DNA from 3 places in the Streptomyces sp. NPDC056738 genome. Region 1 is predicted to be linked to each of the others. Evidence: riboswitches for the same ligand, from Rfam matches in the RefSeq annotation. Region 1 holds a riboswitch; each other region holds the start of a gene.
The links. Region 1 has a riboswitch for cyclic di-AMP ahead of ACFRIC_RS19180 (C40 family peptidase). Riboswitches for the same ligand answer to the same signal wherever they lie in the genome.

Region 1 (3,266 bases):
GCCCGCTATGTCCTGCCCGAGTTCACGGAACGCACGAGCGCGGGACACCGGACCCTGGACCCCTACGCGAAGCTGCTCAGCGAGCGGATCGTGTTCCTCGGGACGCCGATCGACGACACGTCGGCGAACGACGTGACGGCCCAGTTCATGTACCTCGAACACCAGGCGCCCGAGCAGGACATCTCGCTGTACATCAACTCCCCCGGCGGCTCCTTCGCCGCGATGACCGCGATCTACGACACGATGCGGTTCGTCACCTGCGACGTCGAGACGGTCTGCCTGGGCCGGGCGGCCTCGGCCGCGGCCGTGCTGGTGGCGGGCGGCACTCCGGGCAAGCGGCTCGCGCTGCCGGGGGCCCGCTTCCTGCTCCACCAGCCGTCGGCGGCCGAGCCGCTCCAGGGCCAGGCGAGCGACCTGCTCATCCAGGCCGAGGAGTTGCTGCGGACCCGTCGGACGCTGGAGGAGATGCTTGGGCGCCACACGGGCCGGAGTCCGGAGCAGGTCGCGGCGGACATCGAGCGCGACAGGATCCTCGACGCGCCGGAGGCCCTGGCCTACGGGCTGATCGACCGGATCGTCCCGAGCCGCAGGTCCGCGCTCGACACGCCCGGCGCGAGGTGAGCGGCCGATGATCCCGGACCTTCCCCCGCTGCCCGCGCTGACCCGCGCGGAGGCCGAACTCATCGACCGCTATCTCGACGTCGTCGACCTCCTCGGCCGGATCAACCCCTCCCGCCCCGGAGACACCTATCGCGGCCTGAGGGCGGCTCAGGCACTGGTCGGCAAGGCGGAGGCCCTGCGGGACGCGCTCACGCTGATGCATCAGCGGGGCGAGAGCGAGGTGCACGCCCCGACGCTGGCGCAGGCCCTGCGGGTGCTCGGCGGAGAGCGGCGGGCGGCCCGGGTCACCGTGCCTCCCGAGTCCGGAAGTTGACGGACACCCACCGACGGGCCGGCCCGCGCCGAAGCGGCATGACGTCCGGACCACGACTCAAACGGACCGGATGGTGTACCCCCTGACGGCGTATTCATCGGTCCCTTCCCTGACCCCTCCGAGTTGCGCAACACGCTGAGTCCGGACGCCGGATGAGCCCCGTCGTCGCAGGTGCGGGCCTCATCGCCGTCCCCAACACGTGCTCGAACGGAGGGGTGTTCACTCGAACAGTCGAGTGGTGAGTAAGCCCACAAAACACCGGTTCCGCTCGGATTTTCCGACTCTGATGAGTGAAGATCCCTTCCGACGACAAGCCCCCGCCACAGCGGCGGGGCGGTCCGGGCGGACGCCGAGTCCTGCCGCCGCCCGGATGCCCGGTCGACAGGAGTGGATCGGCAGGAGTGGAGGACCCAGCTAGACGGGTCGCCGGAACAGTTCCGGGCGGCCCTTGGGGTGAAGCCGCAGCAGCGGCCGGGCAACTTCGCCAGCCCGAATCCGACAGGTCATCCTTCACAGGCGGCTGACGAAGGGTTGCGCATGACTGCGCTCAATCGTGTCCCGTCGCTGTGGACCCGGGCCGGTACGGCCTCGGCGCTCACACTTGCCGCCGTCGGCGGCAGCCTGGTGGTTCCCGGTGTCGCACCAGACGCCGAGGCGGCCACCGTCGCGACGCGGGCACTCCAGGTCGCGGCGTCGAAGCACGGCTCCCCCTACCAGTGGGGCGCCACCGGACCGCACCGCTTCGACTGCTCGGGGCTCACGCTCTACTCGTACAAGAAGGCGGGCAAGAAGCTGCCTCGTACGGCCGCGGCCCAGTACAACAAGACGCACCATGTCTCGGCCTCGCACCGCAAGGCCGGTGACCTCGTGTTCTTCCACTCGGGCCGGAACGTGTACCACGTCGGCATCTACGCCGGTAAGGGAAAGATCTGGCACTCCCCGAAGACCGGGGAAGTGGTGAAGCTCCAGAAGATCTGGACGAGAAGCGTCTGGTACGGCAGGGTCGGCTGACCCTTTCGCCCGGGGCGGCGGACCCTCGCCGCCCCGGCGCGAGCGCCCTCAGGGCCGCTGTGACGCCCTCCCGGCCCCTCGCGGGCCGACCGGGGCCGGGGGCGGCCCTTGTGGGCCGACCATGGCCGCCGCGGCTTTCGTGGGGCCACTGACGACCGCCGCGCCTCAATGGCCGCTGACCGCCGCGGCCTCAATGGGCCGCTGACGACCGCCGCCGCCCCCAAGGGCCATGACGACCGGTCGCCCCGTGGCGGCGTCCCTCAGGGCTCCTGGGGCGGCCACCCGGCCGGCACCGGCTGGACGGGCACCGTCCACGGGAGCTCGATGGAGACCGTCTTGCCGCCCTCCCGGGTCGGTACGACGGTGAGCCTGCCGCCGCATTCGGCGGTGAGCCAACGGATGATCACCATGCCGCGGCCGTTGTCCTGCTGGACGGCCGCGGGCAGCCGCTTCGGAAAGCGCGGATGGCTGTCGGTGACCCCGATACGCAGCCGCTCCTCCCGGTCGAGACGCACGCCGACCGTGAAGGTGGGCGACTGCCCGAACGTGTGCTGCACGGCGTTGGTCGCCAGTTCCGACACGATCAGCCGCACGGTCTCGGCGACGTCGCAGTCCCCCGGCAGGCCCCATTCGGACAGCACTTCGGCGACGAAATTTCGGGCCACGGAAACCGAGACCGGTTCGCTCGGCAGGGTGACGGATGCTTCCTGATGGTCTGCCATGGCGACGTTCGTCCCTTTCCCACGGGACCGGAGCCCGACACTGAGCGGATGGTTCGAGTACGGTCCCGGACTGGTGCTTGCGCCAGACTGCCATTACCGGGCCGGTCGCGGGTGCGATCCACCGAGTAATGCATATATCTGTCGCTCGATGCGGTGAACTCTGCGTCGGCAGAGCGTATTCGGACGACTTGGAAGGAGTAAGGAGAACAGCCATGCAGCACGGTCCCGCGGTGCGCCGCCGCAAGCTCGGAGCCGAACTGCGCGCGCTGCGCGCGGGCACGGGGCTCACGAGCGGGGAGGCGGCCCGCCTGCTCGGCTGGCACCAGTCGAAGGTGAGCCGCATCGAAACCGGCACCAGCGGGGTGAAACCGGCCGATGTGGAACGCCTGTTGCACGCGTACGGCGTCGAGGATCCCGAACTGCGCCGGCTCCTGGTCGTGTTGGCGGGCTCCGAGGTCAACGGCCGCCACCACTGGTGGCACGCGTACCGCGGGGTCCTCCCGCCGGAGTACCGGGACTTCATCAGCCTGGAGTCCGGCGCCAGCGCGATGCGCACCCTGGAGACCTCCGTCGTGCCCGGGCTGCTGCAGACACCGGAG
Region 2 (3,266 bases), on a different contig from region 1:
CGATCTGGGCACGGGCGAAGGCGACCGCCTCGGCGGCCCTGCTGTCGTGGCCGACGACCGGCGGGGCGGCGGCTGCGCCGGCGACGAGGCTGTCGATGTCGAACCCGGGGCTGGTGCCGGCGGCCCCGGGAGCGGCGGGCCACGCCTGCTGGTTGCCGTTCGGCCGCAACGACTGCCGCCAGGCGTCGTCGACCGGCGGGGGCGGCGGCTGGTTCGCGGGGGGCATCGGGGCCGACGGGTAGGCGGCGGGTGGCGGGGTGGCCTCGTACGCGGGCGGCTGCGGTGCCGGCTCGCTCACCGGAGGCATGGGGGCCTGCTGGTAGGCGGCGGCGCGCGGCGCCGTCTCGTACGCCGGGGGCTGGGGCGCCGGCTCACTCACCGGAGGCATCGGGGCCGGCTGGTACCCGCTGGGCCGCGTCGGCTTGTCGTACGACAGCGGCAGGAGCACGGAGGTGTACTCCGGGGCCGGGGCGGGCGCTTCGTACCCGGGGGGCAGGATGACCGCCTTGGGCTGGGCGGCCGGGGGCGCGGGCTCGTACGGCCGGGGCATGGAGCCCGTGTCGAAGACCCCGGGCGCGGGCGCGGCCTGCGGAGCCGCCTCGTACGCGGCCGGCTGGGGCGCCGCCTGGAACGCGGGCGCCTGGGCGACCGACGGGAACGTGCCGGTCTGAGCGGCGGACGGGAACGGGGCGGCCTGCGGAGCCGACGGGAACGCGGTGGGCTGGGCGACCGACGGGAACGAGCCCGACTCACCGACCGCCGGGAAGGTGCCGGACTGGCCGACCGCCGGGAAGGAACCGCTCTGGCCGACGGCCGGGAACGAACCTGTCTGGCCGACAGTCGGGAAGGAACCCGTCTGACCGACCGAGGGGAACGAACCGGTCTGGCCGACGGACGGGAAGGAGCCGGTCTGACCGACGGACGGGAAGGTGCCGGACTGGCCGACCGCCGGGAACGAACCGGTCTGACCGACCGACGGGAAGGAGCCCGTCTGACCGACGGACGGGAAGGAACCGGTCTGGGCCACGGACGGGAACGAACCCGACTGACCCACCGCCGGGAACGAACCGGTCTGGCCGACGGACGGGCGGTACTCGATCGCCGGCGCCTGCGCGACGGGCATGCCCTGCCGTGCCGCGTGCCGCGCGATCAGTTCCCGGGCGACGCCGAGCTTGCGCCGGGCGCTCTGCTTCTTGACGTACGGCGAGGACTGCTGCGACGCGGCGGCCGGAGCGGCCCCGGCGCGGAGCCCCGCACGGACCGCCACCTCGGATCCCGGCACCGCCGGAGCACCGCCGGCCGGGAGCGCGGCCACCGGACCGGCGGTCAGCTCCAGGGCGGGCCGCCCACCCGGTTCCGACGTCGGACCGGCGGTCAGCTCCAGCACCGGAGCCGCCGTCAACTCGGCCACCGGCCGGACGAGTTGTTCGAGCTCGTAGATCGTCGGAAGGTCCGAGGAGGATCCCTTGGACCCCTTCGCACCCTCCTTCGGACGGGCACCGGCGCCACCGCGTTCGGGCTTCCTGTCGGCCGGGAGCGAGGCCGGAGCCGAGGGTCCGAACCGGGAACGCGCCCCGTCGAACCACTGCCGCATCAGGTCGTCCTGGGCGGCGTCGGAAACCCCGCTCCCCTGCCCCGGGCCCCGCCGGCCCTGCCTGCGACTGGAGTTCGCCAAGGCGCGGGTCCCGTTGAAGTTACCGGTGGCGAGCTCCGCCTGGTCGTAGAGGGACGAGAGTCTTCGGGCGACTTCTTCGCCACTGGGCGGGGTGCGTTCCGGCGCCATGGAGTGGTGCTCCTTCCGTCGTCCGCCTACCGGGTTAGCTGTCGGGTTCGGGCGGACGATTCCGGAAGGTATGCCCTACGGCCCCTGCCCCGAAAGGCAGTTGACCGATTCACCCCAGGTTCGGTGGGTCCCCGGCTCCCGCTGCCACGAGGACGGGCAGGACTCGGCGGAGGCCGCACCGCCCGGCGAACTTCGCCGGAGGGAGTCGGGCGGCCTGGTCGCCAACTTAGCGAGGGTGTGCACCCGATGTGAAGATCCACGTCCCAGATGTCCGATACATTTTCGTGACCTTCATCGCACCATCCCGCAGCGCGACCGTGAGGACACGGGCCGTACTCGAAAAGGCGGCTGAGCACGGCCGTTGAGGGGACCGGCGCCCGGCGCCCGGTCCGGACCCGCGGGGGACGCGCGGAGCCGAGCCGGATGTGTCGAAAGTGTGCACGGAACTGGCGTTCCCTGGCAGGTCGTTCGACATCGGCGGCGCCCTTTGGTCATACCTTGACCGGTTCTGGCCGAGCTGGCCGGATCACCGCTGGGACCACGTGCCGCCCGTACCGTCGATGCACGTCAGACCACGCGAGCGAGTCGAGGATCCCCACGTGCACGATGCGCCGATCTATGCCCAACTCATCTCCGAACGCGGTGACATACCGACACTCGTGCGAAGCGAAGCACGTCGGCTGCAACGCGATTTCGAGTGGATCCTGAGCTGGGATCCGTCGTCGGGCGTCCCGCTCCCCTCCTCCGCCGCGCGCCCGGCGTCCGGTTCGCGCCGCGCCTTCTCCCCCGCCCCCGACCCCGACGACCGACTCGACACACCGGGCTCGGGCAACTGAGGTGGGCGCACTCTAGAGAACGTCCGGCTCCCCGCCCGGTCGTTCGGCGGGGAGCGGGTCGAGGCCGTCGCGGATCCGGGTCACCAGCTCGGCTACCGTCGCAGCCGTGGCGCGGTGCCAGGTCCGCGCACGGCGGAGCATCGCGTGGTCACCGCCCTCGACCCGCACGGCGCTCGCGGAGGAACCCTCCTCCAGCGCCCGGCGGACGAGGGCGAACGACTCCGCAGGGTCGGTGACCCGGTCCCGGTCCCCGTGGAGCACGATGACGCGTTTGTCCCGCAAGTGGGCCACCGGCTCGCCTTCCGGGCACCAGGGTGCCAGCGCCACCACGGCACGGACCCGCGGCGCGGCCGCGGCCCGCAGCGCCGCGCGCCCGCCCATCGAGTGACCCACGAGCACGACCGGCACCTCCCCCACCAGAGCGGCGAGTTCGTCGAGTGCCCGCAGGACGTCGGCGAGGGGGTCGGCGTCCGCGCCGTTCCATCCCCGGTGCCGGTAGCGCACCTCCCCGACGAAGGTGTCCGCGTCCGGCAGGGCCCGTGTCACGGAGCGCACGAAGGGCCGCATCCGGGCGCGTGCCAGGTTCCACGGCCGCAGCGGAGCCTTGCTGTCGGCGGTGCCGCCGTGCAGGACCAGTACGGCCGCAC
Region 3 (3,266 bases), on a different contig from region 1:
TGGGCGTGATTGGTGTCCTGGTACTCGTCGACGAGGACGTGCCGGAAGCGGCGGCGGTAGTGCTCGGCGACGTCCGGGAAGGCGCGCAGCAGGTTGACCGTGGTCATGATCAGGTCGTCGAAGTCGAGCGCGTTGGCCTCGCGCAGCCTCGACTGGTACATCGCGTACGCCTGGGCGAGGGTCTTCTCGAAGCCGTCGGCGGCCTGGGCGGCGAAGTCCTCCTCGTCGATCAGCTCGTTCTTCAGGTTCGAGATCTTGGCACTGAACGACTTCGGCGGGAACCGCTTGGGGTCGAGGTCGAGATCACGGCAGACGAGGGCCATCAGGCGCTTGGAGTCGGCGGCGTCGTAGATCGAGAAGGACGAGGTGAAGCCGAGGGTCTTGCTCTCGCGGCGGAGGATGCGGACGCAGGCGCTGTGGAAGGTCATCACCCACATCGCGTTGGCGCGCGGGCCGACGAGCGCCTCGACACGCTCCTTCATCTCACCGGCGGCCTTGTTGGTGAACGTGATCGCGAGGATCTGGCCGGGGTGGACGTCGCGCTCGCCCAGCAGGTGCGCGATGCGGTGGGTGAGCACACGCGTCTTGCCCGAGCCGGCGCCGGCCACGATGAGCAGCGGGGAGCCGGAGTGCACCACGGCCGCGCGCTGGTTCTCGTTCAGTCCGTCCAGCAGGGCCGCGGGGTCCACGGCGGGCCTGGGCGCGCCGTCGCGGTAGTACGCGTCCCGGCTCGGCGGCAGGTCGAACTTCCCGCCGAACAGATCGTCCGGAACCGGCTCCGGTACGTGATCGTCCTCGGGCGGCGGCGGGTGTTCGTCCTCGTGGCCCGCGGAGGGCTTGAGGTTCGCCAGGAAGCTGTCGTCAAAGAGGCTGCTCATCGCTCTCCGAGTCTAGGCCGCCCCACTGACAGCCCGCCGCCACCCCGAGAACTCGGCCCGAAGTCGTGACGAGGCGCCCGGCGGACACCAGGTAAGCCCCCTGCCTCCGCCGAGATCCCACCCCGCGACCGTGCGCGACCGTACGGGCACCCGGCGTGAAGGGTCGCCCCGGACCGTGGTCGAGGCATGCGCCCGTCGCCGCCCGCACTGCCCCCGCGACACCAGCGACATGTGCCGCACCCCCGGCACCTGTGCACCGCCGCACCCGCCGCACCCGGCCGCACCCGCGACACCTGTGGCGTCTGCCGCACCTGGCGCACTGCCGCCCTGGCGCACTGCCGCTCTGCCGCACCTGGCGAATGGTCACGAAAATGTATCGGACGTATCGGGCATCAACCTTCACACGGGCCACACCCGTTGGCTAGCGTGCTCGAAGGCCGCTCGACCGCATCCGGCGAACTCCGCCGGGCCGGGCGGCCTCCGCCGAATCCGGTGTGCCGCGAGGCCCCGGAGCCGGGGACCCACCGACTTTGGGGTGAATCGGTCCAACCGCCCCGTGGGGCACGGACCGTAGGGCAGCCTTCCGGAACCACCCGCCCGAACCCGACAGCTAACTCGGCAGGCGGATGACGGAAGGAGTCGCCTCTCTTGGCGTCACACCGCAAGGCGCGTCCCACCGGCACGCGCATCGGGGGCATACGGACCCCCTTCCTCGCCACAGCGGCACTCACCTCCGTGGCCCTGCTCTCCCAGACCGCCGACGCCACCCCCTCGGCCGAGCCCCGGCCCAGCATCGAAGAGGTCTCCAAGAAGGTCGACGACCTCTACCACCAGGCCGAGACCGCCACCGACAAGTACAACGCGACCCGGGAGAAGACCGCCGAGCAGCGCAAGCGCGTCGACACCCTGCTCGACGACGTCGCCCAGCGCACCGAGAAGCTCAACAGCGCGCGCGAGGAACTGGGGACGTTCGCCGCGGCGCAGTACCGCACGGGGGCCGCCGCGCCCTCCACCGCGACCCTGCTGCTCGCCGACAACCCCCAGGACTACTTCGACCAGACCCAGTTGATGAGCCGCCTGACGACCCGCCAGAAGGCGGCCGTCGACGACTACATCACGGAGCAGGCGGCCACCACCAAGAAGCGGACGGAGGCCACCGAGAGCCTGGAGTCGCTGACCGCCTCGCAGAAGGCGCTCAAGACGTCCAAGGCCGACGTGCAGCGCAAGCTCTCCGAGGCCCGGGATCTGCTCTCGAAGCTGAACTCCGAGGAAAAGGCGCGGCTGGCGGCGATCGAGAAGAAGAAGCGGGAACAGGCCGCGGCCAAGGCGGCGGAGCTGGCGAAGCAGCAGGCCGCCGCGGAGAAGGCCGCCCAGTCGCAGTCCTCGTCGGACGGCACGGCCGACCCGGCCACCGGCTCGGCCGCCGGCTCGACGGCCGGGTCGTCGTCGGGATCGACGACCACGAGCTCCTCGTCGAAGGCGGCGGAGGCGCTCGCGTTCGCCCGCGCGCAGATCGGCAAGCCGTACGTCTGGGGCGCCACCGGCCCGGACTCCTACGACTGCTCGGGCCTGACCCAGGCCGCCTGGAAGGCCGCGGGCGTCAGCCTCCCGCGCGTCACCTACGACCAGGTGAACGCCGGCACGACGGTCTCCCTCGCCGACGCCCGGCCCGGCGACCTGGTCTTCTTCTACGACGACATCAGCCACGTCGGCATCTACATCGGCGACGGCATGATGATCCACGCGCCGAAGCCGGGAGCGTACGTCCGCGAGGAGTCGATCTACTACGACGGCACCTCGGCGATCCACAGCGTGGTGCGCCCGGCGTAGCCCGGACGCGGAAGCCCCTCTCGCGGGGCACGGGCGCCGGGGTCTGCCGATCCCCGCGCGCGTGCCCCGCGTTTTCGTCGCCGCCCGCGCGTGGCCCGCCCGCAACCGCTCGACGGGTCCCTAGCATCGACGCATGCCAGACACACCGGACATGACGGACACCATTCCGCTCCGCGCCTGGTGGGCGGGGTGGGCCCCCGCCGCCGGCGCCGCCGTCATGGCCACCGGCATCCTCTCGACCGGGCTGTACCTGACCGGCTACGAGGTCCTGTCGCGGATCGCGCTGGTCCTCGCGTCGCTCGCCTGGGTCGGGCTCGCCTCGGACTTCCTCGCCCGCCTGGTGGGCGACCGGGCGCAATGGGCGCGACGGGCCGCCGCCCCGGCGGGGCTCGACGCGGTCGCGGCGACCACCGTGCTCGGCACCCGGTTCGCGACCCTTGGATGGCGGACGCTCGCCGAGGTCCTGCTCGCGCTGTCGGCCGTGCTCTGGCCGGTCCTGCTGCTGACCGTGCTGCGGCACTGGCGGCGCCGGATGGCGGGAGAGGTGTTCCTCGTCTG

Region 2: it holds a riboswitch for cyclic di-AMP, as region 1 does, so the genes downstream of both, ACFRIC_RS03290 (NlpC/P60 family protein) here and ACFRIC_RS19180 (C40 family peptidase) in region 1, are expected to answer to the same signal.
Region 3: it holds a riboswitch for cyclic di-AMP, as region 1 does, so the genes downstream of both, ACFRIC_RS32270 (NlpC/P60 family protein) here and ACFRIC_RS19180 (C40 family peptidase) in region 1, are expected to answer to the same signal.

Annotation. Positions count from the first base shown of each region.
Region 1 covers NZ_JBHTZF010000006.1:483,736-487,001, forward strand. Annotated here, with positions in the region: gene ACFRIC_RS19170 (ATP-dependent Clp protease proteolytic subunit) at 1-621, shown strand, start outside; gene ACFRIC_RS19175 (hypothetical protein) at 629-934, shown strand; cyclic di-AMP (ydaO/yuaA leader) riboswitch at 1,272-1,468, shown strand; gene ACFRIC_RS19180 (C40 family peptidase) at 1,472-1,945, shown strand; gene ACFRIC_RS19185 (ATP-binding protein) at 2,206-2,667, opposite strand; gene ACFRIC_RS19190 (helix-turn-helix domain-containing protein) at 2,880-3,266, shown strand, end outside.
Region 2 covers NZ_JBHTZF010000001.1:792,559-795,824, forward strand. Annotated here, with positions in the region: gene ACFRIC_RS03290 (NlpC/P60 family protein) at 1-1,783, opposite strand, end outside; cyclic di-AMP (ydaO/yuaA leader) riboswitch at 1,791-1,962, opposite strand; gene ACFRIC_RS03295 (hypothetical protein) at 2,443-2,619, shown strand; gene ACFRIC_RS03300 (alpha/beta fold hydrolase) at 2,632-3,266, opposite strand, start outside.
Region 3 covers NZ_JBHTZF010000014.1:141,424-144,689, reverse strand. Annotated here, with positions in the region: gene pcrA (DNA helicase PcrA) at 1-878, opposite strand, end outside; cyclic di-AMP (ydaO/yuaA leader) riboswitch at 1,350-1,519, shown strand; gene ACFRIC_RS32270 (NlpC/P60 family protein) at 1,527-2,708, shown strand; gene ACFRIC_RS32265 (tellurite resistance/C4-dicarboxylate transporter family protein) at 2,842-3,266, shown strand, end outside.